Regions from separate parts of the Paenarthrobacter sp. A20 genome, predicted to be linked through region 1. Evidence: riboswitches for the same ligand, from Rfam matches in the RefSeq annotation. Region 1 holds a riboswitch; each other region holds the start of a gene.
What was found. A riboswitch is a leader RNA that binds a small molecule or an ion and turns the genes downstream of it on or off. The one in region 1 is predicted to bind S-adenosylmethionine.
Positions count from the first base shown of each region.

Region 2: linked by a shared signal. The riboswitch ahead of J3D46_RS10065 (hypothetical protein) and the one ahead of J3D46_RS19580 (aminotransferase class V-fold PLP-dependent enzyme) in region 1 are both predicted to bind S-adenosylmethionine.
Region 3: linked by a shared signal. The riboswitch ahead of J3D46_RS01510 (DUF1737 domain-containing protein) and the one ahead of J3D46_RS19580 (aminotransferase class V-fold PLP-dependent enzyme) in region 1 are both predicted to bind S-adenosylmethionine.

Region 1 covers NZ_JALJWH010000001.1:4,213,957-4,216,211, forward strand. The annotation lists gene hisN (histidinol-phosphatase) at 38-850, shown strand; SAM riboswitch class IV at 1,036-1,149, shown strand; gene J3D46_RS19580 (aminotransferase class V-fold PLP-dependent enzyme) at 1,182-2,255, shown strand, end outside.
Region 2 covers NZ_JALJWH010000001.1:2,111,250-2,113,504, forward strand. The annotation lists gene J3D46_RS10055 (VIT1/CCC1 transporter family protein) at 1-644, opposite strand, end outside; gene J3D46_RS10060 (hypothetical protein) at 876-1,064, shown strand; gene J3D46_RS10065 (hypothetical protein) at 1,061-1,387, opposite strand; SAM riboswitch class IV at 1,404-1,523, opposite strand; gene J3D46_RS10070 (sodium:solute symporter) at 1,638-2,255, opposite strand, start outside.
Region 3 covers NZ_JALJWH010000001.1:315,823-318,077, forward strand. The annotation lists gene J3D46_RS01505 (SulP family inorganic anion transporter) at 1-1,006, shown strand, start outside; SAM riboswitch class IV at 1,093-1,204, shown strand; gene J3D46_RS01510 (DUF1737 domain-containing protein) at 1,218-1,484, shown strand; gene J3D46_RS01515 (rhodanese-like domain-containing protein) at 1,481-1,891, shown strand; gene J3D46_RS01520 (O-succinylhomoserine sulfhydrylase) at 1,892-2,255, shown strand, end outside.

The DNA.
Region 1 (2,255 bases):
CCCCACCGCAGCTGATGATTCAGGATAGTTTGGTGGCATGACCCATCCCGTTTCCACCTACAACGATGACCTGCGCCTTGCCCACGTCCTCGCTGATTCAGTCGACGCCCAGACCATGGACCGCTTCAAGGCACTGGACCTGCAGATCGAAACCAAGCCAGACCTCACACCAGTCACCGATGCCGACAAGGCCGCTGAGGAAGCAATCAGGGGTCAGCTGTCCCGCTCCCGGCCGAGGGACGCCGTCCTGGGCGAGGAGTTTGGCAGCAGCGGCCATGGCTCACGGCGTTGGATCATAGATCCCATTGACGGGACCAAGAACTTCGTCCGCGGCGTGCCGGTCTGGGCAACGTTGATCGCCCTCGTTGACGAGGGAGAACCTGTTGTCGGCGTCGTCAGCGCACCGGCATTGGGCAAGCGCTGGTGGGCGGCCAAGGACATGGGCGCCTACATGGGCCGCTCCCTCGCGTCCGCTACGCGCCTGAAGGTCTCGAACGTTTCCCGGTTGGCCGACGCTTCGATGTCGTATTCAAGCCTGTCCGGGTGGAAGCAGCGAGGAAACCTCGACGAGTTCATGGGGCTCACCGAAGACATCTGGCGAACCCGAGCCTACGGTGACTTCTGGTCCTACTGTCTGGTGGCCGAAGGCGCCGTGGACATCGCCTGCGAGCCGGAGTTGAACCTCTACGACATGGCAGCACTCGTCCCGATCGTTACCGAGGCCGGTGGCCGTTTTACTTCCTTGGAAGGCGAAGACGGCCCCTTCGGCGGCAACGCCCTGGCCACCAACTCGATCCTGCACTCCGAGGTCCTCAAACGGCTCAACCCGGGGCTGGACGACCTCCTCTAAGGCACAGTTGCGGACGGTCGCGGCCGCGCGCGTTTTCCGAATTTTCGACGGCGGATTCCCCCCTTTGGGGGTGTCCGCCGTTTTTTCTTCGCCGGATCACCTCATTCGGCCACCGACGTAACAAAGCGCTTAACAATGCGAATCAGCTTTGGAGCGGTCCCGGGCAGTGCCCTAACCTTGTTACAGGTCACGAGTGCCAGCGCTAAACCCCGGTTTGCTGGCCGGCAACCCTCCATTCGCGGTGGGGTGCCCCGGGTGACGACCCGGCCGGTCCGGAACGGATGCGGCAAGCGCGGATCCCCCTATGGGGGTCCCTCTTGAGTGAGGTCCCATGAGCACTGTCACGTTCGACTCAAACATCATTCCTTCTCTTGCCGAAGAAACCCCGGCGCAGGCTGCCGCCGCTTCAAGGCCGCTCTCCGCAGTCACGGGTGCAGAGTTACAGGCTCCGCTGATCCAGGGCGGGCATGTTCGGTACGCCAACCTCGATTACGGAGCATCGGCGCCTGCCCTGACCATCGTTTCTGCATACCTCAACGAAGTCCTGCCGTACTATGCGAGCGTTCACCGCGGTGCGGGTTATGCGTCCCAGATCAGCACGTCAGTCTACGAAAATTCGCGGAACATCGTCCGTGAATTCGTCGGAGGACGCCCCGACGACTCCGTGATCTTCACCCGTAATACCACCGACTCCTTGAATCTTCTCGCGGGATGCCTCCCGCAGGTTGACAGCCTACCGACGGGCGAAGTCCTGTATCTGGACATCGAACACCACGCCAACCTCCTTCCATGGCAGGGTGTCCCGCACCGCAGCGTCGTCGCAGCGTCTACCTTGACAGCAACACTGGACAGGCTCCGCACGGAGTTGGCCCAGGGCGGAGTAAGCCTGCTTGCCGTGACAGGTGCCTCGAACGTCACCGGCGAAATCCTTCCCATCGCGCAACTAGCTTCCCTGGCCCACGAATACGGCGCCCGTATCGTGGTGGACGCGGCCCAGCTCGCACCGCACCGCCGGATCAACATCACCGAGGCGGACGTCGACTACATCGTCTTCTCCGGACACAAGCTGTACGCACCGTTCGGCGCTGGTGTCGTGGTTGGTCGCCCGGATTGGCTCGACGCCGGAACGCCGCACCTGGCCGGCGGCGGGGCCGTCCGTGAAGCCCGCCTGGACTCCGTCAGCTGGGCAACCGGTCCCGCCCGCCACGAGGGTGGCTCGCCCAACGTCCTGGGTGCGGCAACCCTCGCCCGCGCCACCCAGGTCCTCGCCGGACTGGACCAAGAGGCGTGGCACGCCCATGAAGCAGCCATCCGCTCCTACCTGGTGGACGGCCTGGAGGCCATCGATGGCGTGACGGTCCACCGGATCTTCAGCGACTCCGAAGACACCATTGGCGTCGTCAAT
Region 2 (2,255 bases), 2.1 Mb from region 1:
CCGGCCAACAGGCCTGCGACGCCGCTCATCAGCACGACAGGGCTGGGCACGCCGGTTGCGGCCATGCCCATGACCAGCGAAAGGTTGCTGACCAAGCCATCGTTTGCGCCGAAGACAGCAGCGCGGAAAGTGCCGGAGAGCCTGTTGCGTCCACGCGTGGCCAGGCCCCGGACCACTTCTTCGTGGATCTGCTCATCGGCCACCATGGCTGCTGTTGCCGCCGGTTCGGTGCCGTAGGGGGAGCGGCCCTCTGCACGCTGGGCCAGCGCCAGCACAAACACGGACCCGAAGTTGCGGGCCAGGAAGCCCAGGAACTGGCTGCGGGTTGAGGCGGCCTTGGGCATTCCGGCGTGCTCGCCCAGGAGCTTGAGCCAGTGGGCCTCGTGACGCCCTTCGGCTTCGGCCAGGGCCAGGAGGATTTGGCGTTCTTCGCCGTCGCGCCTCTGGGCGAGTTCGCGATAGACGGCAGCCTCGGCGCGCTCATCGGCCAGATACTGACGCCAGCGGCGGATGTCCGAGGACGACGGGGATGCATCATTTTTCGAGGCTACGCTGGCGACGGCCGTTGTTTCGGGGGCCGTGTTTTCGGTGGCGGGGTCCGGAGCCGGGCTCGACGAACCGGGGGATTCCTGGTGCTGTTGCACTTTCTCTCCTGTGCTGGGTGGGGTGGTTTCGGCCCCATTGCACGCCCCACACTACCGCTTATTGGCGGGGATTTTTGGCTGGTATTCCTCAACTGGAATGTTCGGCGCACCGTAATTCCGGGCACCCTTGACCCTCGACTGAGGCGGTGCTCAGATGGAAGGACAGGAGCGGGGAGCTCCCCGTTTTCCGGTTACCGGGCTTTGACCGGCCCACGAGACGGAGGTTGCATTATGGACACCACCGAATCACACGCCAGCCACCCGCGGGCGACCATCGAGTCGGACCCAGCCTATGACTACGCCGAGGATCAGGAAGTGGACGAAGCCTGGGTGGAAGAGGTGGACGCCCCGGAGGACGACGAACGCGTCGTCCCGATCGATGAAACCGAGGACTTCCGCGAGGAGGACGAAGGGAACTAGGCCTGCTCCCACGGGCAGAGAGGGAAGTGCCGCTGCACGCCCTCGCGCTTTCCGGCGGCAGCAACGGTCACCGTCAGGGTCCTTGAGGCCGCACACCATTGCGTCGGCCGGACAGCCTGCGTCAGGGCCCGGGTGATCAAGTGCGGTTCGGGATGCCCAAACCGCGCCGTACCGGCGTTGGAGATGATGGTCACCGTGCCCAGGAAAAGGTCGACGGCGGGAATCACCGTGACCGTGCGGGCTGCGGTTTTGGCAGGGGTTCCTGTGGCCGGCGCACTTGCGGCCGGCGTGGATGCCTGGGTGGTATCGCCTTGGTACGGCAAGGGACTGCTCCTCAGTGGAGTGCTCTTGCCCGCTCGGTTGTCTCTGGTCCGGGACGGGCCGCTTCCTCATCCGAACCACCCGTGAACATGGGGTTGGTGTGTGGCCAGTCGGAGCTTGGCACCACATCTCTTGAAGCTGGGACAACCCTACCCCACCGGGCGTTCTTCCCGGGGACGAAACAACGGCGACGCCTCCCCGAAAAGGGGTGGCGCCGCCGTCGAACGTTGCTCTGTTACTTGCCGTGCACTTTTACTTGTGGCTGCTGACCGGGTGGGCCTCCGGCGGCAGCTCTTCCGAGACAGCACCTGCGACGCGCTTGTCCCATGCCTCGCGAACCGCGGGATCCGTGGGCGGGGTGAGCAGCGAGATCACTACGTAGGCGATGAAGGAAGCCGCGAGGCCGAAGTAGATCGGCTCGTTGGCGTAGACGCCGTCAGCGCTGGGAATGACTCCAACGGCGAAGAAGATCAGCAGGACAAGCGTCAGCACCGAGCCCACTGCCATGGACCACGCGGCGGCGATGCCCGTGCCGCGCTTCCACACCAGGCCGCCCAGGATTGCCACCAGGAGGCCACCTACCAGGATGTCGTAGGCGATGGTGAGGGCGACAACCACGTCCTGCGCAGCCATGGAAATCAGCACGGCTACGATACCGAGGCCAAGTACCCAGTAGCGGTTGGCCTTGACGTCGTGCTCGGGGTTCTCCGTGTCATCAGTGTTGATGGTCTTGCCGAACCAGCTGGCCACGAACGGGACGACGTCTGCACGTGCCACCGTTGCCGCGGCAATCAGGGCTCCGGATGCGGTGGACATCATTGCTGCAACAGCTGCGGCCATGACCAGGCCGCCGATGCCGACAGGCAGGAT
Region 3 (2,255 bases), 3.9 Mb from region 1:
CGTCAAGGTCACCGGGGAATTGCCCCAGGGCCTGCCGATGCCCGCGCTTGGCGGCATTGGCTGGGCAGACGCGTTAACGTTGCTGCCCGCCGCTGCCGGCATTGCGCTCATGGTCTTCGCGGATACGGGAGTGCTGTCCCAAACCCTGGCCGCGAAGGAAGGCAAGCGGGTGTCCGGCAACCGGGAGATGGCAGCGCTCGGGGCGGCCAATGCTGCCACCGGCTTGCTGGGGGGATTCCCGATCTCCGGCAGCGCCTCCCGAACCCCTGTCGCCGTGGACGCTGGTGCCAAGTCCCAGATGACCGGCGTTGTGGGAGCGGTGCTGGTGCTGGCCTTCATGCTGTTGGCTCCGGGCGTGACCGCGTATCTGCCTTCGGCAACTCTGGCCGCCGTCGTGATTGCGGCGGCGATTGCCTTGGCCGATCCAGCAGGCGTCCGGCGGCTCCTGAGCATGAGCCGGAGTGAATCCGTAGTAATGCTCGCCGCGTTCCTGGGAGTTCTCACAGTGGGCGTTCTCCAGGGCATCGTCGTAGCCGTAGCCTTGGCGCTCCTGGATTTCGTACGCAGGGCGTGGGACCCGTATCGAACAGAGCTCGGCTCCGAGGAGGGCCTGCCCGGCTACCACGACCTCGAGAGGCACCCTGGTGCCGAACGCATCCCCGGCCTCCTGATTTTGCGCTTCGATGCGCCCCTGTTCTTCGGGAACGGACAGGTCCTGGCAACCTTCGTTCGCGAGCAACTGGACGAATCCCTTGACGAGGGCGAACATCCCATTACCCACGTCGTCCTCGCCGCTGAGCCCATCACCGGGATCGACACCACAGCCCTGGACGATCTGGTCACGCTGGACGAATGGCTCGCAAGCAAAGGCGTGGACTTGGTGTTCGCCGAGCTCAAAGGACCGGTGAAGGACAAGTTGATCCGCTTGGGCACAGCGGCCCGTTTCACACCCGCCCATTTCTTCCCCACTGTCGGGGCTGCGGTGCGCGCGCTCAGGCGCGAATAGCTCCAGCCTCTCCGATTACGCAACATGACGAGGGTGCAGGTACGTGCAAGTGCAGCCCGACGCCCGCGGATGTTACGTTTTTCTTGAGTAATGAGTACCAGCGCAAAGCCCTGACTTGCTGGTCGGCAACCCTCTCTCCGGCGGGGTGCCTCAGGTGACTACTCGGCGTATCGACAACTCGAACTGCAAGCGTGACTGAGGAGCACCAGCAATGCCTGAACCCACTGAAGAAAAACTCTCTTACCGCCTGATTACAGGCCCGGATACCCGTGATTTCTGCGAGCGTATCCACAACTCGCTGGCAGAAGGCTACGTACTCCACGGCAGCCCGGCCGCCACATTCAATGGCACCGACGTCATCGTTGCCCAGGCCGTCGTCCTTCCGGCCGCGATTGCCACTGCGGATGCCGCCGTCGCCAACGCCGTTGACCAGTTGGAGAACTACGACGACGAAGAAGCATTCGAGGGCCACGCATGAGCTACGCAGGTGACCTGACCCCGCAGGACGCGTGGGCCAAGCTTGAAGAAGGCGCCATCCTGGTGGATGTACGCACCGAGGGCGAGTGGGCCCACATCGGTATCCCGGACACCAAGGCAACCGAGAACGATCCCCTGTTCATCCAGTGGAACCTCGCTGGCGGCATCCCCAATTCCCGTTTCATCGAGGACCTGCAGCAGCAGGCGCCCGAGGACGACACCGTGGAGCTCGTCTTCATTTGCCGCTCGGGCCAGCGCTCAATCTCCGCCGCCATCGCTGCAACGCAGGCCGGTTTCACTGCCTATAACGTCCTTGAGGGCTTCGAAGGCGAACCGGACCGCTACGGGGAGCGCACGGTCAATGGTTGGAAGAACCGTGGCCTGCCGACGAATCTGGGGACCGAGTAAGTGACGTTCAATCCCGACGCCGCCGGCTGGAGCCCTGACACCCAGGCCGTCCGCGGCGGCCTTGACCGCACAAATTTCCAGGAAACGGCCGAACCCGTGTTCCTGAACTCCGGCTTCGTTTACGAATCCGCCGCAGCTGCCGAACGGGCCTTCACCGGTGAGGACGAACGTTTCGTCTACTCCCGCTATGGCAACCCTTCCGTGGCCACGTTCCAGGAGCGCTTGCGCCTGCTCGAAGGAACCGAGGCATGCTTCGCCACCGCGTCCGGTATGTCCGCAGTCTTCACCGCCTTGGGTGCGCTGTTGGCTGCCGGTGACCGCGTTGTTGCTGCCCGTTCCTTGTTCGGCTCCTGCTTCGTGATCC